One region of the Janthinobacterium sp. PSRC1-1 genome, then DNA from elsewhere that is predicted to be linked to it. Evidence: predicted binding sites of a transcription regulator. Region 1 holds the regulator's gene; each other region holds the start of a gene.
What was found. Region 1 encodes FNR, which switches genes on or off when oxygen is low (the NO sensors DNR and NnrR bind a similar motif). Its sites were predicted from a motif close to TTGATNNNNATCAA; they were not measured.

Region 1 (7,110 bases):
TCCTCGCCGGCGTGCTGCTGGGTTTTGTGCGCGCGCTGGGCGAGTTCGGCGCCACGCTGATGGTGGCCGGCAGCATCCCCGGCAAGACGCAGACCCTGTCGGTGGCCGTGTATGAAGCCGTGCAGGCGGGCCAGGACGACGTGGCCAATACGCTGGTCGTGATTATCTCCCTTGTCTGCATCGTGGTGCTGCTGTCGGCGGGCCGCCTGGCGCCCGGGCGCGTCGCGCACAAATGAGGTCTATGATGACGCCCATGCAACTCGACCTCGACATTCGCGCCACCTTGCGCTCCGGCAAACGCCGTTTCGACCTGCACGTGCAATGCACCTCTGGCAGTCAGCGCATCGCCATGTATGGCCCGTCCGGCGCCGGCAAGAGCATGACCCTGAAAGCCATTGCCGGACTGTTTACACCGGACGCGGGCCATATCCGCCTGAATGGCCGTACCCTGTTCGATTCGGCCGCCGGCATCAACCTGCCGCCGCAGCAGCGCAACGTGGCCTACCTGTTCCAGGATTACGCGCTGTTCCCGCACCTGACGGTGCGCCAGAACGTGGGCTTTGGCCTGAGCCGCGGCTGGTTCAACCCGCGCGCGCGCGAAAAGTTGCAGAAGGTCGAGCATTGGCTCGATGCTTTCCACTTGCAGGAACTGGCGCACCAGTTTCCCGACGAGTTGTCCGGTGGCCAGCGCCAAAGGGTGGCGCTGGCGAGGGCGCTCGTGGCCGAGCCAGCCGCGCTGCTGCTCGACGAGCCGTTTGCCGCCCTCGATCCGGCCCTGCGTGTCAAAATGCGCCTGGAGCTGAGCCAGTGGCAGCAGCGCCTGGACGTGCCCATGATCCTGATCACCCATGATCCGGAAGATGCGCGCATCCTGGGCGAGCATGTGCTGTACTTGCGCGACGGACAAATTGACAGCATGGAAGAACATAAGGCATTGGGTGAACGCATTGGATAAATCAGCGGCAGCGGAAATCGGCCTGCAAGGCTCGGTATGGATGACGGTGGGCGGAGAAAACCTGGGCGGCGCCGGCAGGGTGGAATTGCTGGGCGCCATCGCCGAATGCGGTTCCATCACGCAGGCGGCCAAGCTTGTGAAGATGAGCTACAAGGCGGCCTGGGACGCCATCGACGCGATGAACAACCTGGCCGGCGAGCCGCTGGTCGAGCGCTTGACGGGCGGCAAGGGTGGCGGCGGCACGCGCCTGACGCCACGGGGGCGCCAGCTGGTCGACAATTTCCGCATCATCGAGCGTGAGCATGCGCGCTACCTGCGCCAGCTGGGCAGCCAGGCCGAAGGCATCGCCGACGATTTGTTACTCATACGGAGAATGGCCATGAAAACCACGGCACGCAATCAATTCCTGGGCAAGGTGGCCGAACTGAAACAGGGCGCCGTCAACGACGAAGTCACGCTGGAATTGCCCGGCGGCCAGCACATCGTGGCCATCGTCACGCAGGGCAGCAGCGCCAGCCTGGGCCTGGTACCGGGCGCGGAAGCGTTCGCGCTGATCAAGGCCTCGTCGATCATCCTCGTGGCGGATAGCGCAGGGGCGCGCTTTTCCGCGCGCAATCAGTTGACCGGCAGCGTGACGCGCGTGCAGACGGGCGCCGTCAACACGGAAGTGGTGCTGGACTTGCCGCGCGGCGGCACGATTGCCGCCATCATCACGAATCAGAGCAGCACCGAGCTGGGCATTGCCATCGGCAGCCAGGTGACGGCGATTTTCAAGGCGTCCAGCGTGATTCTCGGTGTGCCGGCGTAAATTGCGTAGGTCGGATTAGCGGCGGCACGCCGCGTAATCCGACAATATTGTTGGCGTATCATGTCGGATTACGCGCAAGCGCTAATCCGACCTACTCTTTTAATCTTTCAGCCTCGACAACCAATTCGCCGCCGCCGCCAGCGCCTGCTCGAGCTCCTGCGCCGTGCGCGCCAGCAGGCTTGGTACCTCGTCCAGGCGGCCCGCGTCGATGGCTTCCTCGGTGGCGAAGGCGGCGCGGATCAGGCGTTTCGTGCCCAGGGTGCCGACGGAGCCGCGCACGCCGTGCAGGATGCGCGCCACGTCGCTGTGGTGGCCCGCCTGCAACGCCGTTTCGGCGTCGCGCACGGGCGTCATGCCCTTGTTCAGCGCGTCTTCGACCATGCGCCGCAGCACGCCGCGGCCTTTCGCATCGCGGCCCATCACGCGCATCAGCGGCGCCATGGAAAACACTTCCTCATCGGCAACCGTCACCGGCTCGGCCGTCTGCACTGGCGGGCGCTTCGGCAGGTGGCGCAGGATGACTGCCATCATCTCTTCCACCACCACGGGCTTGGCGATGAAATCGCTGATGCCGGCCGTCATGCAGCGCTCGCGTTCGGACGCCAGCACCCCGGCCGTCATGGCGATCACGGGCAAGTTCAAGCGCAGTTCCGTGCGGATGACATGGGTGGCGCTGAAGCCGTCCATGACGGGCATTTGCATGTCCATCAGCACGATGTCGTAGCGCAGCGCTTCCGTGCGCAGCCGCTCCACCGCTTGCAAACCGTCGCCCACCACGTCCAGGGTGGCGCCCATGTGTTCGAGGATACCGCGCGCCACGGCCTGGTTCAAATGATTGTCTTCCACCAGCAGGAAATGCACGCCGGCCAGTTCCGTGCCCAGCGGCTGGTGCAGCATGCGCTGCTCGCCGCCGTCGTTCTTGGCGATCAGCGCCTGGTGCAGGGCATCGAACAGGCTCGAACCTGTGATCGGCTTCATCAGCACGACATCGGCCTCGGCCGCGCTGGAAATTTCCTCCAGGTGGTTGCGCGCGAAGGCGTTGACCATCACGACGATGGGCTGGCGCTGGCCGGCAGCTGCCTGGCGGATGGCCTTGGCCGTGGCCAGGCCGTCCATGACGGGCATGTGCCAGTCGGCCAGCACCACGTCGTACGGTTGCTGCTGCGCCAGGCGTTCGCGGTACAGTTCGATGGCGGCAAAGCCGGAGTCCACTTCGTCGGCCAGCCAGCCCCAGGCCTCGATCAGCTTGACGATCAGTTCGCGCGTGGTGCGGTTGTCGTCGGCCACCAGCAGGCGCAGCTGCCCCAGGGCCGGCGTGCGCCGTGTTTCGGGCGGTTGCGCCAGCATCTCGAACGGCACGCTGAACCAGAAGCGGCTGCCCTTGCCTTCGCTGCTGGCCACGGCGATATCGCCGCCCATCATGTGGATCAGCTGCTTGCTGATGGCCAGGCCCAGGCCCGTGCCGCCGAAGCGCCGTGTAATGCTCTGGTCGCCCTGGGAAAAGGCGGCGAACAGCTGCTGTTGCTGCAGTTCCGTCATGCCGATGCCCGTGTCGCGCACTTCGAAGCGTAGCCAGGCGCGGTCTTGTTGGCTTTCGGCCAGGCTGACGGCCACCACCACTTCGCCGCTCTCGGTAAATTTGATGGCGTTGCCGGCCAGGTTGACGAGGATTTGCTGCAGGCGCTGCGCGTCGCCCACCAGGCGCCGCGGCACGTCGGGCTCGACGGCGATGGCCAGTTCCAGCTCCTTTTCACCCGCATTCATGGTCATCGTCGTGGCCAGCGTGTTCATGACCTCGTCGAGGTCGAATTCGACGGGCGACAATTCCATGCGGCGCGCTTCGATCTTCGAATAGTCGAGCACGTCGTTGAGGATGCCCAGCAGCGACTGGCCCGCCACGCGCACCATGGTCAGATACTTGCGCTGTTCCGTATCGAGCCTGGTATTGCCCAATAAGTACACCATGCCCAGCACGGCATTGAGGGGCGTGCGGATTTCATGGCTCATGTTGGCCACGAAATCGCTCTTCGCGCGGTTGGCCGCCTCGGCCCGGTCGCGCTCCTGTTCCAGCTCCGCCGCGCGCGCTTCGAGTTCCTGCTGCAGGCGGTCGCGTTCGCTCATCAGGCCGTTGAACGTTTCCGTCAGTTCGCCGATCTCGTCGCGCTGCCGCACCGGCACGGGCGTGAAACGGCTGCCGCTGGTGCGCATGGCTTGCAGCGTGTCGCGCAGGCGCACCAGCGGCGACAGCAGGCGCACGGTGACCCAGCCCAGAATAAACGCGGCCAGCAGCGAAGCGAGGATGCTCCATAGCACCAGCCGGTACAGCACGCCATCGAACGGTTCGAAGGCATCGTCGAGGGGCAGCGAGGCGGCCAGCAGCCAGTTTACCGATTTCAGGCGTTTGAAGCTGTTGACGGCCGTGATGCCGCGGCTGTTGGTGCTGACCATGCTGCCTTCGCCATCTTGCTTCAGCAACTCGGTGGTGGTCAGGTTGGCGTTCGGCAGGCGCGGCTGCAGCAGCCGGTCGGTATCGGGGTGCAGCACGTAGCGCGGCACGGCGCCGCGCGTGAGGATGAAGTAATAGCCGCTCTTGCCGATCTTTTCCGAGCGCAGGCGCCCCAGCAGGTTGTCCTTGTACAGGCGCAGCACCCCGATCACGACGCCGGCCACCTGGCCATCGGCGGTGAGCACGGGCGCGGCCATCTGCACGATGGGCATGCCGCTCGACTTGCCCAGCATCGGTTCGGTGATCATGGGCTGGCGCGTGCGCAGCACGGTCTGGAAATACTCGCGCTCGGCGACGTTGATGCCGGCGCGCCCCGCCACTTCCGGCATGTCGGCCACGATGACGCCCTGCGCGTCGAGCACCAGCACGTCGTCGAACAGTACCAGCATCGAGCGGCGCGCATAGTATTCGCGCAGCTGGGCGGGCCGGGCGATCAATTCCGGCGGCTGCTGCCTGGCCGTCAGGGTGACGATCTGCAGCAGCATGCCCAGCTTGTCGTCGAGTTCGGCAGCGGTGCGGGTGATCAGGGCAGACTGCTGGCTCAGCAGTACTCGGGTGAAGTCGGCGCGCATGTGCTGCACCTGTATCATGGTGACCAGCGCGATCATGGCGATCGAGGTCAGGCTGGTGACCAGCGCGACTTTTGCTTTGATGCCGAGAGGCTTCATGATTTCCTTTTCAGTACCGTGCGGCACAGGCGGCAGATAATGCTGTCAGGAATTTTCCTATCAATACATTAACTTTGCAAGCGGTGCCGCGCAAATGGCCCGCCCCGCATGGGCTTTTGACGATGTTGCCATATAATCAAAGTCAGAACGTCGTTTATTCGGCCGAAATGCGGTGAAATTGGCACACGGCAACCCTGTATGCAGTAAACTTGTTATTGCATTTTCTAAAAGGTACCGACATGACTGAAGCGCTACTCACTCCCACCATGCCCACAGTGACCGTGGAAGCGTTGCGTGCGCGATGCTCGACCTGCAGCATGCATCAATTGTGCCTGCCGATGGGCCTCGATGTGGGCGACATGGACAGGCTGGACCAGATCATCGGCCGCCGTCGCAAGATCGTGCGCGGCGCCTCGCTGTTCCGTATCGGCGACTCGTTCCAGAACCTGTACGCGATCCGCCTGGGGCACTTCAAGACGTACCAGATCAATCCGGGCGGTGAAGAGCAGGTGACGGGTTTCCAGATGGCTGGCGAACTGCTGGGCATGGACGCCATCAGCGCCGATCGCCACCACTGTAATGCGGTGGCGCTGGAAGACAGCGAAGTGTGTGAAATTCCTTTTTCCAGCCTGGAACAATTGCTGGGCAATATGCCGACCCTGCTGCGCCATTTCCACCGCATGATGAGCCAGGAAATCACGCGCGAGCAAAGCGTCATGCTGTTGCTGGGCAATATGCAGGCGACCCAGCGTTTTGCCGCCTTTATCGTCAACCTGGCCTCGCGCTATGAAGCGCGTGGCTATTCGGCCAGCAAATTTCAGCTGCGCATGTCGCGCGAGGAAATCGGCAATTACCTGGGACTGACCATCGAGAGCGTCAGCCGTTTATTGTCGAAATTCAAGAAGGAAGGCTGGCTGCGCGTGTCCAACCGCGAGATCGAGATCTTGCAGCCCGCCAAGTTGAAAGCCATCACGGCCGGCACGGACGTCTGCAAGTAAGTCTTACAGTTCCTCATCGGCGTGCAGCGCGATACTGCGCTGCAGCGGCCAAGTCCAGATGCCGGACAGGCGCCACTCGCGTTTGTCGTTTTCCACCAGTACTTGCCAGCGGCTGCGCTCGAGCATCGGCAGCGCGACGGAAAAATTGCCGGCCGCATCGGGCTGCACCAGCAGCTTGATATCCTTTTCCGGCAGGGTCGCATGCGCCAGATGCAGCTGCAACGGACCCTGGTAGGCCTTGCCGAAGCTGTGCACGGAGCCACTCAGGCGCGCTGACGCCACATCATAGGACAGGCTGGTATCCATCGCCAGGTCGCTGGCGATCGTGTCGCGCTTCAAATCCTGGTTGATCGCCTTGCCCTGCTTGTAATAGTCGCCCACCACCAGCGCATCGGGCTGCGTAAACGCGATATAGCCCATGAAGCTGCCGACGACAACCGACAGGCCGGGACCGATCATCAGCAGCCAAGGCCAGCGATGCTTGTACCACGGTGCAACGGGGGCTTGCAGCTTGAGACTGTCGGACATGATATTTCTCCTGTTTAATCAGCCAGTCCCCGCATGGGGACCGGCCTTCCTGCAACTTCGTGGCGGCGGCGAGGGCACCCGGTCCCCGTCCGCCTTTCCTTGTTAACGTGGCACGATGAAGACCGCGCTTTCACGCACATGCAGCGACGGGTCGTCCAGCGAGTGCAATTCGATCGCAATCTTGTTCGACCCCTTTTCTCCCACGCCGTGCGGTACGCGCAGGCGGATCGGCCAGCCCAGCGTTTCCGTCGGCTGCAAGGTCACCTCTTCGCGTGTCAGCAAGGTCAGGCCCGGCAAGCCGGAAGCGCTGATTTTAAAATGCTGGGTTTGCTCCGAGGTGTTCATGATCTGCAAGCGGTACACGTTTTCGATCATGCCGTCTTCCACTTCGCGTCCCATCGAACCGCGGTCGCGGATCACGTCCATTTTCAGGGGCGTGCGCAGCGCCAGCGACGTACACACGGCGATGATGATCAGGGCCAGGATGGAAGTGTAGATCAGCACGCGCGGGCGCATGGCGCGCTGGCGGATCTGCTTCGAATTGAAGTTGTTTTCCATCGCATGGTCGGTACTGTAGCGTACCAGTCCCCGCGGCCGGTCGACCTTGTCCATCACGGTATTGCAGGCATCGACGCAGGCGGCGCAGC
Region 2 (7,110 bases), on a different contig from region 1:
CGGGTATGGCGAGCGTCTCGTTGTGCCAGCAGTAGCCGGGCGGCGTGTCGACATAGCCCACGCCCATGCGCGCGCCGTCGATGGCGCGCACGGCCTCTTCGCCCGGCGCCACCACGTACAGCGCCAGTTTCGCCCCCGCGAAACGCAGGCTGGCGCTGGCGTCGTCGTAACACAGGAAGGCGCAATCCATGCCGTCGTTCGAACCGGCGTGGCCTGCGTTGTCGCTGGCGGCGCCGTCCTGGCCCAGCAAGGTCTTGATGGAGCGGCTGACGGCGCCGATCAGGGCGGCCGGATCGCGCGGCCCCAGTTCGCGCAGTGCCTGGCTCAGGGCCGACGAGGCGATCAGGGTCATGAAGGCGCCCGGAACGCCGTGCCCGGTGCAGTCGGCGATGGCGGCAAACCAGCCGCCCGCGTGGCGCTCGAAGAAGTAAAAATCGCCGCCGACGACGTCGCGCGGCTGCCATTCCAGGTGCGCGTCGGGCAGGGTGGCGCGCAATTCCGCGCTTGATGTGCGCAGCAGTGCGCGCTGGATCACGCTGGCGTAATCGATGCTGTGCATGATTTGCCGGTTTTTTTCCGCCTGCATGGTGGCCACCACGTTCATCAGCTGCAAGCCGAAGCCCACGCCGGCCAGCGCGCCACCCTCGGTGATGATGAAGCCGTCGGCCAGCGCCTTTTCGCCCGCTTCCACGGCGCGGAAGGTGAGGTCTTCGATGCTCATGGCGCCATCGACGATCAGCGGTTCCTTGTCCATGAAGGCGATGCAGCTCTTCTTGCCGTACACCTCGTGATAGAAGGGCTTGGACATCTGCGACATGAAGATGTTGCGGCTGATCAAACCGATGGGCTTCTGCTGCTCCGTGACTGGCAGGCTCATCATGTCTCGCCGTTCCGTGAACAGCTCCAGCACGGCGAAATTGCTGGCGTCGGCCTGCACCGATTCCGTGGGGATGCACAGATCGAACGCCACGGAGGTGCGATAACGGGGAAGATGCAATCGAGAAGCGTTGAACTCCACAGCGGCTACCTTTACATGACGAGCGGACCCTTGTTGTCGCGACGGCAAGGCGACTGACAAACAGGCAATATCATCATGGTAGCCGTGGAATGTGACGGCTTGATTACCAGCTTGTCAAAACCGTATGCAAGATGGCTGCATGGCAATCCGTTCCGGCCCTACAGGCGCCGCGCCAGCGCCTGCGCCTGTTCCAGCCAGCGCGCGCGCTGCACTTCGGTGGAATTGAGGATGGGGCCGAAGCTGGCCACCTTGACGGGCTTGATGCCGCAAAATTCCAGCGTCGTCTTGCGCAGCTGGTGGATGCCGGGCATGTGGTAGACCCAGCGGAAATACCAGGGCGGCGTGTCCATCGTCACCAGGAGCTGGGCCGTGCGGCCCTTCAGCAGCTGGGCCGGGAAAGCCTTGCCCGGGCGGTACTTGAAGGCAAAGCCGGGCAGGAAGACGCGGTCGACAAAGCCTTTCAGCAGGGCCGGCGCGCCGCCCCACCAGATGGGGTAGGCGAACACCAGGTGTTCGGCCCAGCTGATGGCTTCCTGCGCGGCCAGCAAGTCCGCTTCCAGCGGCTGCACCTGGCGGTAGCCTTCGTGCAGGATGGGATCGAAGTCCAGCTGGCCCAGGCGCAGCTCGCGCACGGTGTGGCCTTCGCTGCGGGCCGTGGCGGCATAGGCCTCGGCCAGGGCGGCGCAGAAACTGTCGCTGGACGGGTGGCCGAGGATGATCAAGACGCGTTTGGGGGCTATTTTTGGCATGCTGCAGGCTTTCCGTTAAAGAACAGCCTGCATGCTAAAGCCTGCCCCTAGTGGCAGAGTCAAGCGGCCGCTGAAAGGTGCTGGCGCGCCAGGCAGTCGTGAATTTCCGTGTCGATGTCGGCCAGTTGCGCGTCGAGCTGGCGCAGGCGGGCGAACTCCTGCTGTATCTGCGCGCGCTTGGCGGCGATGTGCCGCGACAGGGCGGCCCAGTCGGTCTCGTCGCCGGCCAGGACGGGCAACAGTTCGGCCAGGCGGAAGCCCAGCGCCTGCGCCTGGCGTATCAGTCTCACTTGCGCCAGGTCTTGCTGCGTGTAGACGCGGTAGGCGCCCGAGCGGCGTACGTCGCCCAGCAAGCCCAGCGTTTCATAGTGGCGCAAGGCCTTGGGCGAGGTGCCCGCCAGGCGGGCGATTTCTCCGATGTACATGGGTGATCCTTTCTCAAGCGTGAGCGAATCTTACCGCAAGGCAGCGGCGCCCTGGCGGCCCAGGCAGCTTCAGGCCCGGCGCGGCGGAATTTTCTTCGCCGTGCACTCGGCGCAGGTGCCGTACAGCGACAGCGCGTGCTCGTGCAGCACGAAGCCCCGCTCGGTGGCAATCTCATTCTGGCGCAATTCGATGCCTTCGTCGACGAATTCATCGACCTTGCCGCAACCGGTGCAGACCAGGTGATCGTGGTGCTGGCCTTCATTGAGTTCGAAGACGGCGTGGCCCGATTCGAAATGCCGGCGAAACAAGATGCCCGCCTCGGCAAACTGCATCAGCACGCGGTAGATGGTGGCCAGGCCCACGTCGATCTTTTCAGCCAGCAAGAGTTTGTAGACATCGTCCGCACTCAGGTGCTTGATGCCGCCTTCTTGAAACAGCTGCAGAATCCGCAAGCGGGGGATGGTCACTTTCAAGCCCGATTCACGCAGTTCCCTCAATATATCCATGTCTCCCATTCCTTTTTATGATCGCCTGAGCGAGCGCTTAAGCGTGAACCTGCATTATATCGCAAATGATAATCATTACCATTCGCATGTGCGCACTGGAAATAGGATGCGGTGTAGCCCGTTGGGAAACCAGTGACATCGGCGCAAGTGCCCATTGCGTGGCGGGCAAGTTGTAGCAGCACTATCGTTCAAGATGGAAAAATGGCGCTCGAATCGCTACACTGTGCAGCAGGCAATAACAATGGAGGGGGCATGGACCGATTTGATGCGATGCGTCTGTTTACCCGCATCGTCGAGCTGCGCAGTTTCACGCAGGCGGCGCATGACCTCGGCTACCCGAAGGCGACCGTCACGCATGCGATCAAGCAACTCGAAGCACGGCTGCGCGTACGCCTGCTGCAGCGGACGACGCGGCAAGTGACGCCCACGCCCGATGGCCAGGCGTATTACCAGCGCTGCGCGCGCCTGCTGGCGGACCTGGAAGAAACGGAAGCCGTGTTTTCCTCGGCGATGCAGCAGCCGGCCGGCAAGCTGCGCATCGACCTGCACGCGACCCTGGCCATGCATTTCGTCCTGCCCGTGCTGGACCGGTTCTGCGCCCGCTACCCTTTGATCGAACTGGAAATCGGCATGGGCGACCGCCTCGTCGACCTGGTGCGCGAAGGCGTCGACTGCGTGCTGCGCGTGGGCGAATTGAGCGACTCGTCGATGGTGGCGCGCCGGCTGGCGCTGCTGGAACAGGTAACATGCGCCAGCCCCGCCTACCTGGCCGCGCACGGCACGCCGAAGAATCTGGCGCAGCTCGATGGCCACCGCGCCGTCAATTTCTTTTCCGCCCAGACGGGCAAGGTCTGGCCCTTCGATTTCAAGGTGGATGGCCAGCGACACAGCGTGGCCTTGCCGGGCACCGTCTCCGTCAACAATGCCGACGCGTATCACGCCTGCTGCCGCGCGGGCCTGGGCTTGATCCAGGCGCCGCGCTACCACCTGGAGCGGGCGCTGGCCGCCGGTGAGCTGGTGGAAGTGTTGTCGGCCATGCGTCCCGACCCGCTGCCCGTGTCCGTGCTGTATCCCCATCAGCGGCAACTGTCGCCGCGCGTGCGCGTGTTTGCCGACTGGCTCGCCAGCCTGTTTGCCGAGGTGGTTTGATTTTGCAATGCCGCATTTTCTTGACCTGGGTAAAGAAAAAAATCCCTCTGATGATGCCATCTAGCACTATTTGATGTGGATCAAAGTTTTTGTTGCACTGCACTCTTAGACTTCGCAGCGTTACTTAACGACAAAAAGAGGGAACTAGAATGAAGAAGTCCGCAACTGCAGCAGCAATCGTCCTGGCCGCCATCGGCGCATTCGCCGGCAATGCAATGGCGCAGGAAAGCCCATGGCTGGTGCGCGCGCGCGCCGTGCACATCGATCCTGCCAACAAATCCACGCCGGTGTTGGGCGTCGGTGCATCGGACACGATCCACGTCAGCAGCAAGACGATTCCTGAAATCGATATTTCGTATTTCTTCACGCCAAACATCGCTGCCGAGCTGATCCTGACGTATCCGCAAAAGCATGACGTCACCCTGGGTGGCCAAAATATCGGTACGTTCAAGCATTTGCCGCCGACCTTGTCGCTGCAATACCACTTCATGCCTGAAAAACAGTTCAGCCCATACGTCGGTGCAGGCGTGAACTATACGAACATTTCGAGCGTGAAACTGCTGAATGGCGCTGGCCGCCTGGAGCATGACAGCTGGGGCTTCTCGCTGCAAGCCGGCGTCGACTACAAGCTGGACAAAAACTGGTCGCTGAACTTTGACATCAAAAAAGTCCAGATCCGCAGCGACGTCTTCGTCGGTGCCGCCAAGGCCAGCGAAGTCAAGATCGACCCTGTCCTGATCGGCGTAGGCGTCGGCTACCGCTTCTAAATAGCGATGGCGCCCGCGTGGCGCAGACAATAAAAAAGGACGGCCGGGTTTGCACCTGGCCGTCCTTTTTTGCATTGCCTGCGCCGGTTTATTTTTTCAGCGTCTTTTCCAGCGCCAGCTGGTAGTCCGTCTTTTCGTAGCCGGCCAGGTATTTGTTCGTCGCGTCGAGGAAGGCGCGCGAGCGGTAGGCCGCTTCCAGGTCCTTGACCCATGGCTTGGCCTTGTCGGCCGTGCGGATGGCCACCAGGTTGATATAGCTGTCCGAGATCTTTTCCACGCTAAGGGCCGAGGTCAGTTTCATGCCGGCGGCCAGGGCGAAGTTACCATTGACGAAAGCGTAGTCGGCGTCGGCCAGCGAACGCGGCAGCTGCGCCGCTTCCAGCGGCACCAGTTTCAGCTTCTTCGGGTTTTCCAGCACGTCGCGCTCGGAAGCGCGCAGCGGGTCGACGTTCGGTTTGAGCTTGATCCAGCCCATCTTGGCCAGCATCACCAGCGCGCGCGCCTGGTTGGTCGGGTCGTTCGGCATGGTGATGGTGGCGCCGTTTTTGACTTCCGCCAGGGTTTTTTGCTTGCCGCCGTACAGGCCGATCGGCATGGTCGGCACGGTGATGAGGGAACTCAAGGGCAGCTTGTTATCGGTGGCGAACTTGGTCAGATAGACGATGTGCTGGAACACGTTGGCGTCGAGCGAGCCTTCGGCCAGCGCGTAGTTCGGCTGCACATAATCGTTGAATTCGACGATTCGGACCTTGTAGCCCTGTTTTTCCAGGATCGGCTTGATGCCCAGCTTCAGCTGGTCCGAATACGGGCCGGAGCTGGTGCCGATGACGAGTTCTTTCGGGTCCTTGGCGTGGGCGGCGGTGGCGAAGGCCAGGCTGGCGGCTGCCAGGAGCAGATTGCGGCGAAGATGGTTCATGCTTTTCCTTGTACTGAAATACTGAAGATGAATTAACGTTTGTCGAGGCGCTTGGCGATGCGCGTGCCGGCGAACTGGATGGTTTGCACCAGCACGATCAGGATGGCCACGGTGACGACCATGATGTCCGTCTCGAAGCGGTAGTAGCCGTAGCGGATGGCCAGGTCGCCGATGCCGCCGCCGCCCACCACGCCGGCCACGGCCGAATACGACAGGAAGCTGATCGACAGCACGGTCAGCGCCAGCACCAGGCCGGAGCGCGCTTCGACCAGCAGCACGCGGAAAATGATCTGCATTTCCGACGCGCCCATGGCGTGCGCCGCCTCGATCACGCCGCGCGGCACTTCGCGCAGGTTCTGTTCCACCAGGCGTGCCAGGTAGGGGATGGCGGCGAACGACAGGGGTACGGCAGCTGCCAGCGGGCCGATCGAGGTGCCCGCGATGATGCGCGTAAACGGCGTCAGGGCGACCAGCAGGATGATGAAGGGGAAGCTGCGCACGGTATTGACCAGCCAGCCCAGGACCATCGACAGCGGGCGGTTTTCCAGCGACTGGCCTTCCGAGACGAGGAACAGCACAATGCCCAGCGGGCCGCCGATCAGGATCGCGGCCGTGAGACCGATACCCAGCATGGTCATGGTCTGGCCCAGCGCGACCCAGATTTCCGGCAGCAGGTTGACGACGTTATTGATCGATTCTTCAAACATGTGTTGCATCCTTCCATGCGGTGGCTTCAAACGCCTCGGTGCCGTAATACGCCAGCTCGCGTCCCAGCGCCGTCTTGCGCGGGGTGGCCGTGTCGCTCAACTCGAATTGTTCGGCGATGGCGCCGTTTTCCACGACGGCGACCCTGTTGCAGATGGCGCCCAGCACCGACAGCTCATGGCTGACGATGACGATGGTCACGCCAAGGCGCGCATTGATGTCGCGCAGCGTGTCGAGCAGGGCGCGCGTGGTTTCCGCGTCCAGCGCGGACGTCGGCTCGTCGCACAGCAGCACGTCGGGGTGGCTGGCCAGGGCGCGGGCAATCGCCACGCGCTGTTTCTGCCCGCCGGACAATTGCGCCGGATAGCTGTGCAGCTTGTCGGACAAGCCGACGAGCGCCAGGCATTCCTCGACCCTGGCGGCGATCTGCTCGCCCTTGGTCGTGCCATGGATTTTCAAGGGGAAGGCGACGTTGTCGAAGACGCTGGCGTTTTGCAGCAGATTGAATTGCTGGAAAATCATGCCGATATTCTGGCGCGCGTCGCGCAGCTCGCTCTTGCTCAGGCTCGTCAGTTCGCGCCCGGCCACGGTAATGGTGCCGCTGTCGGGACGCTCGAGCAGGTTAATCAGGCGCAGCAAGGTGGATTTGCCGGCGCCGCTCTTGCCGATCAGGCCGAAAATATCACCGGGATAGACGTCCAGCGTGACCGATTTGACCGCGTGGAATTGTTCGCCCTTGGGCAGCGCGAAGGTCTTGTTCGCGCCATCGATGCGAATCACCGGCGTACGGGGTGGTGTGGTCATGCAGTGTTTCCTTTTTTATTGGACCGTGACAGGCTTGCTTGCAGGGGCCAAATCGCCCGGCCTGCTACGT
Region 3 (7,110 bases), on a different contig from region 1:
GTCCTGCCTGCCTGGCGACACAGGACCTTGCCGTACATCGAGCGAAAAATTCAATGGAGCCTGCCTTGCAAAAGTCCTTCCTGCCCCCGGCGTGAGCAGTGGAAGCGAGGACGCGCCAGCAAACCGGCTACGGCCTCTGCCGGAGAACGCATGAGAAACCGGCGCACTGACACAGCATCGCATGCTTCCCCATGGCTGCGACCCAGGCCGCCTGCGCTCATCCACATAACGCAATCGGAGCGATGGCACAGGCCGCAGGGCTACCTGTCAGCGATATACGAGCACTGGCACCTTGCTGTGTGTCAGCACTTTCTGTGTCTCGCTGCCCATCAGCATGCCCCGCATTCCACGCCGTCCGTGCGACGCCATGGCGATCAGGTCGCAGTGGCGGCTGTGCGCAGCCTCGATAATGGCCTCATGGGGATCATCGTGTTCCATGACCAGCGTCTCATACACGACGCCTTGCGCACGAGCGGCCTCGGCCACTTGCTCAAGACAAGCCCTGGCACGCGCCTGGCTATGCGCCACATAGGTTTCAGGCGTATCGCGCAGCATTTCCGCGCTGGTGCTGAGCACGTGGAACGGCGCCACGACATGCACGGCCGTCAGCCGTGCACCGCAGTCTTTCGCAAACGCCACGCACTGCGCCAGCGCCGCACGAGACGGGGCTTCTCCATCCGTGGGAAACAAGATATGTTGAAACATGGCGTGCTCCCTGCAGGGTACAAAGAGCCTATCCCGGTAGATGAATACATCCCCTGCTGGCGCCCCTCAGAAGCGGGGACGGCGTTGATCGTCGTCGCGTGGCTCGCCACGCATCCTTCTCACGCCTTGTCCACGCTCCTGATGAACTACCAGCAGATGACGCTCCCTAGTGGAATAGGCTCTAAGTAACCCCCAATAGATTATTGTGATTGCTGACTTCCATAACCGGCGCTCTGCAAGGTGGCCGACGAGGCTTGCCCGCTGCTAGCATCCGGTTCTGTTCGTCATAAATTGACAATAATTTCCTGAGGATTACTTAGCGTTAACATCAACCAGCTCGCTACCGCGATGTCTTGCTGCCCGGCCACCTGCCAATAGGGCAGAGCCGGAACAGGCAGCAAGCACGGCTACTGGCGCCACAGATGACTGGCATGGCGCCGGCAACGAGGCTGGCCCTATCTGGCGACCGTGGATGCGCTGCCCAGGGCTTGCTGCAACGGCTGGGCCTGCGGATTGCTCACCGTGCCGGCGGCGATATCCTGCGGCCACAGCGCACGGCCATAATAGGCATTGGTCATGCGCTGATTGAAACGGATATCGTTCAAGCCCACCGTCAGCACGTCGCCAAACAAGCCCTTGGAGGCGCTCCAGGCCACCACGTCGCCGTTGCCCGCCGTGCTCTGGGCCAGCTTGCTCCAGTTGACCACCGTCAGGCCCGCGGCGGCGCTCAGCGAGAAGTTATTCTTCTTCATGAATTCCTGTACCGCCTTGTCGTTGTTAAGCACCATCGCCATCGCCCCCCCTTCGATGCCGGCCTGCAAGCCGACCGTCAGGCCGCCCAGATTGTAGAAAGCGGGGCCGCTCCAGCCGCCATCGGCGCGCTTCAACAGCAAGAGTCCCGCGCCGCCATGCGCACCGATACCCAATGCGGCCCGTCCATAGGAAGGAACGATCAGCACGCCTTTTGCCTGCTGCAGCAGTTGCTTCATGCGCGGTTCCGCGTCGAGCTGGCGCACTACGGCCAGCGCTTCCGTCACCCGCTGCGCCGCCGTCTGCGCCGTCTCGGCGCCCGCCTCATTCCTGGCAGCCGCGCCATCGCCGGACTGCGCCGTGGCGCCACCGGCGAATGCGCCTATGAATCCGGCAAAAAGCCATGCCTTGATATGGTGCTGGATATGCATACGTCCTCCTGTGCTTGCAACCTGTCGTGATGCGCCGTCCATGACCGGCGCGGAAGCACCATACTAGGACGGCGTGCGCTGGACGCTTTGATGTGCGACAAAGGCGCGGAAAATGCATGGACGAGAGTTGACGCGAAACAAGACGGTAAATGCTCAGTCTGCCAAGTGTCCTGGCAGGCGCTATTCGGCGTCGCCGTACCGCAGGCCAGCACGTGCCGCGCCATGGCGAAACAGCGCGAACTCTTTCGCCGGTCCGCGGGTCGAACCCACATCCGGAGGCATCCGCCTCCTGGAAGTTGTCAGACCCTGAACCTGCCATCCCTATCGGAAGGAGCATGCCATGAGTCCGGAAACGAGCCTGCTGACCAGCGATCCGCTGCTGCACAACCTGCCACTCGAGAGTGGACAAACCACACTGACACCGCTGAGCCAGTCGTTGCGCCAGGTGCTGGAGCAGCGGCGCAGCGAGCGTCTTTTCTCGTCGCGCCCGGTACCGGCGCCGGTGCTGGCGCAGCTGCTGTGGGCCGCCTGCGGCGTGAACCGCCGGGAGACGGGACAGCGCACCGCGCCATCGGCGAAGAACTGGCAGGAGATCGATATCTACGTGGCCCAGGAAGACGGGCTGTTCCTGTTCGAACCTGCCGCCGGCGCACTGCGCCAGCTGGGGCAGCGCGATGTGCGCGCCGCCACCGGCTGGCAAGACTTCGTCGCCGGCGCGCCCATCAACCTGGTATATGTCGCCGATCTGGCCAAGATGGAGCACGCTCCCCGCTGGGAGCAAAAATTCTATGCCGCGCTCGACACCGGCTTCATCAGCCAGAATGTCTACCTGTTCTGCGCCGCGCAGGGCCTCGCGACCGTGGCCCGCGCCTGGGTGGACCGCCCGGTGCTGGCGCACGTCCTGGGGCTGCGGGACACCCAGCGCATCATACTGGCGCAGACGGTGGGTTTTCCCGGTCGCGCGACGTCTGTGGCGCCCATGACCGACGGGCACGCGAACGGTCGCGCCAGCTGACGCGGCTCCGCCACCCAGACCTCGCACCACCTCGCCACCATCTGTCCTTGGAGGAATACACCATGAAAAGCTGTCTGATCGTCTACTATTCGCGCACCGGTGTGACCGACCAGGCCGCCCATGCGCTGGCTGCCGCATGCGGCGCGGATATCGAAGTGCTGCAGCCGCTGCGCTCCTACCGCAATGCCGGCGGCTTCCTGCGCGCCGTATGGCATGCCGTGCGTCGCATTCCCGCACCCATCGCCGCCACGCAACGGCATCCGTCCGACTATCCGTTCATCGTGCTGGGCACCCCAGTCTGGGCGGGCCACATGAGCGCCCCCATGCGCAGCTATATCGAGCAGCAGCGCCAGCACTTCCACCGGCTTGGCCTGTTTTGCACCATGGGCGGACGGGGCGGCGACGATGCGCTCGACGAAATGGCCGCGCTGTGCCACCAGGAACCGATTGCCAGGCTGTGCCTGCGCGAACATGCAGTGCGATCTGGCCACCATATCGAACAATTGACGGCACTGGCCGCAGAACTGGGCCGCCTCGAACAAAGGACGCCCGAATTCGCCACCCGGCTGTCGCCCGTCTAGGAGTTACCGTCCAGGCGGCAGCCTATTCCTTGCAGATAGCCGCGATCCAGGCGACCCCACCTAGGTAGAGATAGATAGCCGCCAAAGGCAGCACGCCAATGCGAGATGACAGCGGGCAGGGCCAATCCCAGGAGCGCCCACCGAGAGCGCCCATTCGCGCCCATTCGTCACGCCGTGCTGCAACGTTCGCAGGAACGGCGCAAGAAAGAGCCAGGGGCAGGCGGACATGCCGCTTCACTTGCGCCCTGCGGCACGACACCAGCGACACTAGGCCGACGGCTATGTCAGCGTCGGATTGATTTTGACGTGGTTTTCCACTTCCGTCACGCCAGGCGCATTCCAGGCCGCTTTTTCGGCATCTTCGCGCTCCGTCCACGAGCGCACCGTGCCGCTCAGCACCACGCGCGGGCCACGCGCCTCGACGGTCAGGCGGGCCGCGTCGACGGTGGCGCTGCGCTGGAAGGCCGAAATGATCTTTTGCCGCACTTCGCCGGCCGAGGCACTGGGCCGCAAACTGATCTGGTTGACGACGCTGCGCACGCCGCGCACGTCATGCACCGCTTCCTCGGCCCGCTGACGCTGGTAATTCCACGCCACCGGTCCCTCCAGCCGCAGCACGCCATCCTGCACCACCACCTTGATCGCCTCGGACGAACTGGGCAACTGCGCCTTGAGGGCCGCCACGGCATCGCGCGCGATTTCAGGATCGGGCCGGGCCTGGCCGGCCAGCCTGACCTCGATATCGTTGGCCACGCCGGCCACCCCGGCCACGCCCTTGACGCAGCGTTCGGCCCGCATCTTGTCACCGAAGCTGTGCGCGAATCCCGACAGCGTGACCACGCCATCCTTGACCGCTACGGCGATATCGCTGGCGGTCACATCAGCCACCCAGTCCAGTTCGTGTTCGACGTTCTTTCTGACTTCACTATCGCTCAGCATATGCACCTCCGTTACCCGATGGATGGTGGCCCCGCCGTCAGGCCGGGCCGCGTGTCACTCCCACCAGCATAGGAGCAGGTCAATGGCCACCCTTGATCCGCATCAATCGTGCATGAAGGCTGCACTACCGCCTCGCTCCAAGCAGTACACCGGAAATCTTCCGCCTTACCGGCCCCAGCGCCGCTCGTCATACCATTTCGCCGCATACGCCAGCGCGCCATATGCGCACAGCAACAGCGGCAGCAGGAGCCAGTACGCAGCGGGCAAGGGCAGAAAGCCAAGAACCGGCCCCAGGGGAGAGTACGGCAGCCAGATGCCGGCCAGGCAAACGATGGCGCCAGTGGCCGACAAGGCTGCGCTGGCCCGGCTGCGCACGAAGGGCGGTCCGGCCGTACGGATGATATGGATGATCAGGGTTTGGCTCAGCAGCGACTCGACAAACCAGCCCGTCTGGAAGAGCGCCGCGTCCTGCCAGGCCTCGAATACCCATAGCATCATGGCAAAGGTGGCGTAATCGAACAGCGAACTGACCGGTCCCAGCAACATCATGAAGCGGACAATGCCCTGGATGTCCCATTGCCGCGGCAGCGCGATGTCGGCCGCGTCGACATTGTCCGTCGCGATCGCCGTTTGCGAAAAGTCATACAGCAGGTTATTCGTCAGCACCTGGATCGGCGCCAGCGGCAAAAACGGCAGGAACAGGCTCGCCCCCAGCACACTGAGCATGTTGCCGACATTCGCGCTGGCGCCCATGCGGATGTATTTGGTGATATTGACAAATACCCTGCGCCCCTCCAGTACGCCGCTGCGCAGTACCAGCAGGTTCTTTTCCAGCAGAATGATGTCGGCCGCCTCCTTGGCGATATCGACGGCGCTGTCCACCGACAGGCCCACGTCGGCCGCTTGCAGCGCCGCACTGTCATTGATGCCGTCGCCGAGAAAGCCGACCACGTGCCCCTTGCTGCGCAGCAAACGCACCACGCGCGCCTTCTGCGCCGGCGCCAGCTTGGCAAAGACGCGCGTGCGCTGCGCCAGATCGGCCAGCGCCACGTCGTCCAGGCTGTCGATGCGGCTGCCCAGCACCACCTCGCCCGCGTCCAGGCCGACTTCGCGGCACACCTTGCGGGTGATGACGTCGTTATCGCCCGTAAGGATTTTCACGGCCACGCCACTGTCCGCCAGTGCCTGGAGCGCGGCGGCGGCGCTCTCCTTGGGCGGATCGAGGAAGGCGATATAGCCGGCCAGGGTCAGGCCCGCCTCGTCGGCGACGCGGTAGGCATCTTTATTCTCGGCAACGTCCTTGTAGGCAATGGCGACGACGCGAAAGCCATCGTCATTCAATGCCCGTGTCTGCTCCTTGGCGGCGGCAATATGCGTGGCATCGAGCACGCCGCGCTCGCCGTCTGCCTCGTAGCGGCTGCAGACGGCCATGATTTCTTCGACCGCGCCCTTGCAGACCATCAGGTGGCGCCCTTCCGGCGTGGCCACCACCACGGACAGGCGCCGCCGGGAAAAATCGAAGGGGATTTCATCGACCTTGGCATAGCCCGCATCGACGCCCAGCAAACCATGTAGTTCGACATGTTTTAACACGGCCACGTCGAGCAGATTCTTCAAGCCCGACTGAAAATGGCTGTTCAGCCACGCATAACGCAGCACGCGCTCGGATTCCTTGCCGCGCAAATCCAGGTGGCGCTTGAGCAGGATGCGGTCCTGCGTCAAGGTGCCCGTCTTGTCGGTACACAAGATATCCATCGCACCCAGATTCTGAATCGCATCGAGGCGCTTGACGATGACCTGCGTGCGCGACATGGCCAGCGCCCCCTTGGCCAGGTTGACGGTGACGATCATCGGCAGCATTTCCGGCGTCAGCCCGACGCCGACGGCCAGCGCGAACATCAGCGCCTCCAGCCAGTCATGCTTGCTCAAGCCGTTGATCAGCAAGACCAGGGGCACCATGACGGCGATGCACCGTATCATCAGCCAGGTGAATTGCCGCACGCCCACGTCAAACGCCGTGGCGGGCCGGCTGCCGGCCGCCTGGCCGGCCAGTTCGCCAAAAAAAGTCATGCCGCCCGTGCGCACGATGAGGCCGGTGGCATAGCCGCTCAGCACGTTCTCGCCCATGAAGCACATGTTCGGCAGCTCGAACGGCGTATCGGCGGCCACGGCGCTGGGGCCGGCGAACTTCTCGGCTGGCATGGCTTCCCCCGTCAGCGCCGCCTGGTTGATGAACAGATCCTTCGCTTCGAGCAGGCGCAAGTCGCCAGGAACCATGTCGCCCGCCGCCAGGACGACGATATCGCCGGGCACGAGGGTTGCCATGGGCACATCGGTGCAGGCGGCCTTCCCGTCCACCCCGCGCCTGCGCACGCTGGCGCTGTTCGTCACCATCGAGCGCAGGCGCGCGGCGGCGGCGCTCGATCGATGCTCCTGCAGGAAAGACATGCCGATCGCCAGCAAGGTCATCAGGACAATCAGCAGCGCCGCCCGGCCATCGCCCAGCACGTAAGCCGCGCCCGCAAGGCCCAGCAGCAAGGCATTCAGCGGGTGGCGCGTGCGCTGCCACAATTGGCGGGCCATGCCGGGCGACTCTTCCCGGCTGACGACATTCGGGCCATAGCGCCGCAGCAGCGCCTGCGCGGCCTCCCAGTCCAGCCCCGCCGGCGTGGAACCGAGCGCCGCGCAG
Region 4 (7,110 bases), on a different contig from region 1:
CTGACCATGTCGCCGGCGCCCATCAGGAACAGCGCCGCCAGCGCCAGCGGGAAATAGCTGGTGCTGCCCAGTACCAGGGTGCCCAGGCCAAAGACGGCCACGCCGCCGAACATCCACGCGCCCACGCGGCGCGTGATGGGGAAGATGGCCAGCACGATCGAGCACAGGGCGGCACCGGCGCCCGGCGCCGTGCGCAGCAAGCCCAGGCCGCTTGGGCCGATATGCAGCACGTCATGCGCGAGCGCCGGCAACAGGGCCGTGGCGCCGCCGAACAGCACGGCAAACAGGTCGAGCGAAATGGCGCCCAGCACGATGGGTTTCGACCAGACGAAGCGCAAGCCTTCGAGCAGGGTATGCCAGCTGACTGGGGCGCGCTGCACCACTTGCGGCGCCGGTGTGGTGGCGCGCATCAGCAGCACTGACAGCACCAGCAGCGCGGACGAAATCAAATACACCACCTTGGGGCCGAAGTAATACAGCAGGCCGCCCAGGGTAGGGCCCAGGATGATGGCCACGTGCGAGCTCGACGAGCTGAGCGCGACGGCGCGGCTGAAGTGTTGCGTGGGCACCATGTTCACCAGCACGGCTTGCGTGGCCGGCATCATGAAGGCGCGCGCGCTGCCGAACAGCACCAGCACGGCAAACACGGGCCAGACGATGGAAATACTGCTTAACGTAAACGCCAGCAAGGCCAGCGCGCAAGCGAGCTGCGCCGCCAGGCACCAGGCGATGATGTTGCGGCGGTTGTAGCGGTCGGCCACGTGGCCGGCCGGCAAGATCAGCACGAGGAAGGGCGCGAACTGCGCCAGGCCGATCAGGCCCAAGTCGAACAGGCTGCCCGTGATCTGGTACACCTGCCAGCCGATGGCCACGCTTTGCATCTGCACGGCCACGGTGCCCAGCACGCGGGCGGAAAGATAACAGGCGAAGTTGCGGTGACGCAGGATACTGAAGCCGTTGCCGGCGGACGCGAGGGACATGAGATTTCCAGGGAACAGCGGGGAGGGGGCGGCAGCGGGCGCCGCGCCAGCCGCGCCCCGCTGTCTGGAAGGTGACGCTTACTTGGCCAGGTCGGCTTCGGTGGTGAAGGCGTCCGCGTAGAACTCGTCGGCTGGAAGTTGACACAATTGCACGAAATCGCGGTTGGCCGACTCGACGACGATCGGTGCGCCGCAGGCATACACCTGATACGCGGACATGTCGGGCAGGTCGGCCATGACGGCCTGGTGCACGAAGCCCGTGCGGCCGCTCCAGGCGTCTTCCGGCAGCGCTTCCGAGACGACGGGCACATAGGTGAACTGCGGCAAGTCGGCGGCCCACTGGCGGCACAGCGCATCCATGTACAGGTCGTGCGGACGGCGTGCGCCCCAGTACAGGGTGATCGGGCGCGGCGATTGCTCGTTGATCATGTGCTCGACGATGGCTTTCAAGGGGGCAAAGCCCGTGCCCGAGGCCAGCAGCACGACGGGCTTGTCGGAATCTTCGCGCAGGAAGAAGGTGCCCATCGGGCCTTCGAAGCGCAGGATGTCGCGCTCTTTCATGCTGCCGAACACCTGATCGGTGAACAGCCCGCCCGGCATGTGGCGGATGTGCAGGCTCACGGGGCCGCCGTCGACGGGCGCGCTGGCCATGCTGTAGCTGCGGCGTTTGTTGTCGCGCAGCATGATTTCGATATACTGTCCGGCGCGGTAGTGCAGGCGCTCGCTGGCCGGCAGCTGCAGGGTCAGCACGACGACGTCGGGCGCGACTTTTTCGATGGTGGTCACGCGCGACGGCATTTTCTTGATCGGATAGTCGCTGCTGCCCGCCACTTCGCGCGCCTGCACCACCAGGTCGCCCTGTGGCACGGCGCAGCACAGCAGCGAGTAGCCGGCGGCCGCTTCCTCTTCCGTCAGGGAGCGGGCCTGGTATGGCTTATGCTGTACATTGCCGGACACGATCTTGCCCTTGCAGGAGCTGCAGGCGCCACTCTTGCAGCTGTATGGCAAGCCCACGCCGGCGCGGATCGCCGCCGACAGGACGGTTTCGTCCGCTTCACAGCTGAATTGGTGGCCGCTGGGCTGAACAGTAATTTGAAAAGTCATACAATCCTTGAGATGAAAAATATGTTAATGCACTCTTTGCGCAAGCCGGTGGGCTTGCCGCGCCTGCTGATCCTCGGCTGCGGCGACGTCGGCCTGCGGCTGCTGCCGCAGCTAGCGGCGCGTTTTCGCGTCTTTGCCGTCACCAGCCAGCCGGCGCGTTGCGCGCAGCTGCGGGCAGCCGGCGCCGTGCCCATCGTGGCCAACCTCGACGACCGCGCCAGCCTGAAACGGCTGGCGGGACTGGCGCCGACGATCGTGCACCTGGCGCCGCCCCTGTCGTCGGGCTTGCTGGACCGGCGCACGCGCAATCTGGTCGCCATTTTACCCGAGCATGCGCGCCTGGTGTATGTGAGTACCAGCGGCGTATATGGCGATTGCGGCGGCGCCTGGGTCGATGAAACGCGGCAGGTTGCGCCGGCGAATGCGCGGGCGAAGCGGCGCGTGGATGCGGAACAGGTTTTACGGGGCTGGGGCGCGCGCCGCGGCGCCAGCGTGGCCATCCTGCGCGTGCCCGGCATCTATGCGGATGATCGCCTGCCCCTGAAGCGCCTGCGCGAAGGCACGCCGGCCCTGGCCGCTGGCGACGATGTGTACACCAACCATATCCATGCCGATGATCTGGCGCGCATCATCGAACGGGCCTTGTGGCGCGGCAAACCGGGACGCGTGTATCACGCCAGCGATGACAGCGAACTCAAGATGGCGGAATATTTCGATGCTGTGGCCGATACGTTTGGCTTGCCGCGCCCGCCGCGCCTGCCGCGTGCCGAGCTGCGGCAAGTGGTCACGCCGATGCTGTTGTCGTTCATGTCCGAATCGCGCCGCCTGCACAATACGCGCCTCAAACGCGAGCTGGGCGTGCGCCTGCGCTACGCGCGCGTGGCCGATGCCTTGCAGTCGCTGTCTGCCGATACGGCCGGCATCGGGTAAAATGGCCGGTTATCTGCGCACTTTGCCGGACCGGTGCGCAGCGCGCCGTTGCGGCGGCGCGCCATTCACTTAAGGACTACAGCATGACCACCCTCACTTACGAAGAATACCTGGACGAGGTCACCACCGTCCTGACGGAACTGTATGACCTCGACGACGACGCCGCCATCAAGCTGGTCGTGGCGGCGCAGGATGCCGAATTTTTTGTTCCGCACGATGCGCATGAGGAAATGCGTACCGCCGAGCAAGCCAAGAAAGATGCGGTCACCCTGTTCGAGCGCAAGCAGAATCGCCAGCAAACGCAGGAAAAACAGCAACAGCGCGTGCGCCAGCAAAAGAAATAAGAGCCAGCTATTGGCCGCCAGGCCGCTGGAGCATGGCGCAGTGCGGGCTTCGGCGCAACACCGGGGCCTTGCCATTTGATGCAACGCAAACGCATCATGGCGCGCTGGCGATATGGTGAGCAATGTCGTCACGCGTCCTGGCTAGTTGTGGCGGGCTCGGCATCTACAATTAGCGCGACGCAGTTTCCGTCAGCAGGAGCGATCCATGCGAGCTACGAGTCACCCCAGCAAGGAACAGGTGCGCGCCTATATGCGGCGTCGCGAACGTGCGCTGCAGCCGCCACCGCCGCCCGATGAAATTCGCCGGCAGCTGGCCTGGTGCTGCCTGGACGCCTTCCCCGGCACTTGCCTTCCGGCCACCCCGGCCGGCCTGGCCGCGCAAGGCTGGCATTTATCCGCCGACATGGCCCGCCTGGGCACCCTCATGGCCATAGCCTGGCTGATGCACGGCGGTGTTGCTCATCGTAAAAATTGATGACGTGCAGCAAATTTTTCCGATTTGAGTTATCCTCTAGCACATTCCAAGTGCGTCAATTCTCTTCAATTATCACAATTTTGCTTTAAGTTACGCAAAAATCAACAATAGCGTGTATTATATTGTTTGTGGCCTAAAAGCCGCATAAGTGATGGCGCTTTTTAGTGTGTTTACCCTGAATTATTGCAGAAGAGACATTCGGTTTCTTTTTGCCTTAATACAACAAGTACGGATTTTCGATCATGTCTCTCAAACAAATTACCTCTTTGCCTACCTACAACCCGAATCGCGTCCTCGATGCGATCATCGACAAGCTGCAACTGAAAAACGATGCCGCCCTGTCGCGAGCGCTGGAAGTGGCGCCACCGGTCATCAGCAAGATTCGTCACAACACCTTGCCGATCGGCGCCACGATCCTCATCCGGATGCATGAAATCAGCGATTTCAGCATTCGTGAACTGCGCGAGTTGATGGCTGCCTAAGAGCGCCTGACAGACGGCAAACTGAGAGGTGCCGTCTGGGTAAGTCAGGCTTGCCGCGTGCGGCAGCCACATCTGTTTTTGCTATTGCGGGTCGCGGTTCAGCACCGGACGATCGACATAGAAACGCCCCATTTCCAGGCCGCTCGAAGACGACTTGAGCAGCGCTGCTGCCAAGGTGGCGGGCGCGCTGGAAAATGCCGTGCTGGCAGAGCCCGTCGCGCGCCCTGAATACGCCGTCGCCTGCACCGCCGCGCTGGAAAACGCCGTTTGCACGGCCCGGCCCGAGTAGGACGTCGCCTGTACCGCACGCCCTGAATACGCGGCCTGCACGGCCCGTCCTGAATACGCCGCCTGTACGGCGCGCCCTGAATACGCCGTTTCTGCGCGGATATAATCTTCCCCGAACGTTTGCTCATACAGCTGTTTCATGCGCTCGCCCACGCGCTGGTGCGCCGCTTCGTCGTCTTCGCCGCGCAGGCCGATGTACGGAAAGTGATGCAGGAAGTAGCCGAACACCTGTTCGCAGTCCGCCGCATATTTCAGAGTGTCGAGGATGTGGTAGTGCCAGAAGGTATCGACATCCATCAGCGGCGCCGTTTCTTCTTGCGGAAACTGTTTCATCAGGATCAGGAAACGCCGGTATTCGAATTCCACCGCATTGGCCTTCTCCAGGCTCCATCCTTCGCCTGACTCCCGGTGCATCAGCTTGACTTTGATCGCGTCCAAATTCAAATCGGCAATTGCCTTGAAACTGTCGTTCGTATCCATGAATGTCCTTGTGGTAAAGAGCGTTGTGGGAAATACAGTGCAACAAGGGAGAGCGGCGGGTGTGTACTCCTGGTAAATAGTCGAGGAATGCCTGGCCCATGGCGGGCTGGCGCTGAGTTGTTCTACATCAATACTGCATCTAATTACAAAATACGCAAGCGCAGCGTGTTTCATGCGGGATGTGGCTGTCAGGCGCTGGCCCGGCCATCTTCCTGGTAGGGAAACGCCGTGGCGTCCGCGCCCAGCGGCACGCTGACATGCACGCGCATGCCTGCGCCGGGGCTGCTTTCGATGTAGAAAGTGCCACCCAGTAACTTGATGCGCTCCTCGATGCCCACCAGGCCAAATGAGCCCAGCTTGTTGCGTCCGTCGATGGCCGCGCCCACGCCGTTGTCGCTGACGCTCATCGATACGGTGTCGCGGCACTTTTCCAGCTTGACTTGCACGCGGCTGGCATGCGCATGCTGGGAAATATTGCTGAGTGACTCTTGCAGGATGCGGAACAGGGCCGTGGCGCACTGGTCGCTCAAATAGATATCGTCATGGCTCTCGCTGATTTCGCAGGCGATGCCCGTGCGCTGGCGAAATTGCGCCACCTGCCATTCGACGGCCGCATTCACGCCCAGGTCCAGCACGGTGGGACGCAAGTCGTTGATGATCTGCCGCACGCTTTTAATCGTGGCGTCGATCTGTTCCAGGGTCGAGCGGGCGCGGGCGTTCAGGCGCGGGTGGCGGCGCTGCGTGCGCGAGGCGAGCATGTCGGCGTCGATGCGCAAGACCAGCAGGTTCTGTCCCAGGTCGTCGTGGATTTCGCGCGCGATGCGCTTGCGCTCCTCTTCCTTGATCCGGTCGGCGTGGGCTGCCAGGCGGCGCAGTTTCTGGTGCGACAGCTGCAGGCGGATCTGGCTGGCGCGCAATTCCTCCGTCATGCCCGTCGCCATCTGGATGGCGCGCCGGCGCGACGACGCCAGGGCGTGGAACAGCAGGTACAGCAGCATGGTGCTGGCAAAACCGATCAGCAGGGCCAGCCACGGCAGGAAGGCGTCGAAGCGCGTGTACAGGTCGCTCTTGCGCACGCTGAACAGCGCTTGCCAGACGCGGCCATTGTGTTCGATCAGCATCGTGCTGCTCAGGTAGCGGCCCGAGTTGCCGGGCAGCCACCATGGCGCATGCATGCCCGCCGTCGTGCTGTCGAAGATGGGGCGCATGTCGTGCGGCAAGTCCAGCGGCTCGCGCGCCTGCGGGCCGATATCGAACAGGGTCAGGCGGACATTGCGTACCGGCATGTCGGCCAGCGCGCTGCGCATCATCGTCACCAGGTCGTAGCCGATGCCGACGGAACCCTGGTAGGCCGCGCGCCTTTGTTCCACCGTGCCGGTCGGCATGCCGAAGCGGTACACGGGCAGGCGCATGGCCATGCCCGTCAGCTGCGGCCGGCCATCCATCGGCACGGGTACGCCGGAATTGCTGAGCTGCCCGGTATCGCGCGACTGTTCCAGCGCTTCGGCGATCAGGGGCCGCGAAGCGATGTCATAGCCATACTTTTCCGGGGTGCTGGCGATCGGCGCGATGTACACCAGTACGGAATAACGGGCGCGCGGGGCGGGCGGATGGATGGCAAACGCCGGATAGTCGTCGCGCCCGGGCGGATAGTCGCGCTGCATGGCCGTTTCGAAGGCGGCGCGCTGCGACTCGTCGAGTTCCCGGCTGTAATTGAGATTCATCACGCCCGGGTAGTTCTGTTGCAAGGCGAGGTTCGCCACGTAGCGGTGGAATTGCTCGCGGCTCACGTGTTCGTTGGCGTGGAACAGGCTGGCCGTGCCGCGCAGCAAGTTGGTATACGACTTGAGGCGCGATGCGATGTTTTTCTGGGTATTGCGCGACAGATTGTTGAACAGCTCGCTGGCATCGTTTTCGATCGACAGCGAGGCGGCCATGTAGAACAGCAGGCCCACCATCAGCGACATCACGACGCCGAGCAGCCAGAGCGGTTTTTTTTCAGCAGATAAGTGTTTGCCGGCAGTAGT

Region 2: ACP7DW_RS15390 (OmpW/AlkL family protein) is a predicted target of FNR. The motif match lies at 3,919-3,932, and genes of this name have one in related genera.
Region 3: ACP7DW_RS22170 (lipid-binding SYLF domain-containing protein) is a predicted target of FNR. The motif match lies at 1,974-1,987, and genes of this name have one in related genera.
Region 4: ACP7DW_RS08105 (glycine-rich domain-containing protein) is a predicted target of FNR. The motif match lies at 5,201-5,214, and genes of this name have one in related genera.

Annotation. Positions count from the first base shown of each region.
Region 1 is NZ_JAFCWK010000019.1:28,831-35,940, reverse strand. Features, by position in the region: gene modB (molybdate ABC transporter permease subunit) at 1-236, shown strand, start outside; gene ACP7DW_RS26985 (sulfate/molybdate ABC transporter ATP-binding protein) at 245-955, shown strand; gene ACP7DW_RS26980 (TOBE domain-containing protein) at 996-1,763, shown strand; gene ACP7DW_RS26975 (response regulator) at 1,863-4,937, opposite strand; gene fnr (fumarate/nitrate reduction transcriptional regulator Fnr) at 5,177-5,935, shown strand; gene ACP7DW_RS26965 (FixH family protein) at 5,939-6,463, opposite strand; gene ccoG (cytochrome c oxidase accessory protein CcoG) at 6,566-7,110, opposite strand, start outside.
Region 2 is NZ_JAFCWK010000006.1:217,869-224,978, forward strand. Features, by position in the region: gene ACP7DW_RS15365 (SpoIIE family protein phosphatase) at 1-997, opposite strand, end outside; gene ACP7DW_RS15370 (NAD(P)H-dependent oxidoreductase) at 1,177-1,767, opposite strand; gene ACP7DW_RS15375 (MerR family transcriptional regulator) at 1,827-2,192, opposite strand; gene fur (ferric iron uptake transcriptional regulator) at 2,262-2,699, opposite strand; gene ACP7DW_RS15385 (LysR family transcriptional regulator) at 2,952-3,848, shown strand; gene ACP7DW_RS15390 (OmpW/AlkL family protein) at 3,998-4,615, shown strand; gene ACP7DW_RS15395 (MetQ/NlpA family ABC transporter substrate-binding protein) at 4,704-5,531, opposite strand; gene ACP7DW_RS15400 (methionine ABC transporter permease) at 5,564-6,238, opposite strand; gene ACP7DW_RS15405 (methionine ABC transporter ATP-binding protein) at 6,231-7,040, opposite strand.
Region 3 is NZ_JAFCWK010000011.1:195,507-202,616, reverse strand. Features, by position in the region: gene ACP7DW_RS22175 (universal stress protein) at 268-705, opposite strand; gene ACP7DW_RS22170 (lipid-binding SYLF domain-containing protein) at 1,161-1,886, opposite strand; gene ACP7DW_RS22165 (nitroreductase family protein) at 2,227-2,901, shown strand; gene ACP7DW_RS22160 (flavodoxin family protein) at 2,964-3,482, shown strand; gene ACP7DW_RS22155 (BON domain-containing protein) at 3,762-4,421, opposite strand; gene mgtA (magnesium-translocating P-type ATPase) at 4,587-7,110, opposite strand, start outside.
Region 4 is NZ_JAFCWK010000003.1:330,293-337,402, reverse strand. Features, by position in the region: gene ACP7DW_RS08135 (MFS transporter) at 1-980, opposite strand, end outside; gene ACP7DW_RS08130 (CDP-6-deoxy-delta-3,4-glucoseen reductase) at 1,059-2,084, opposite strand; gene ACP7DW_RS08125 (SDR family oxidoreductase) at 2,097-3,014, shown strand; gene ACP7DW_RS08120 (hypothetical protein) at 3,098-3,358, shown strand; gene ACP7DW_RS08115 (hypothetical protein) at 3,564-3,833, shown strand; gene ACP7DW_RS08110 (hypothetical protein) at 4,076-4,315, shown strand; gene ACP7DW_RS08105 (glycine-rich domain-containing protein) at 4,397-5,083, opposite strand; gene ACP7DW_RS08100 (CHASE domain-containing protein) at 5,272-7,110, opposite strand, start outside.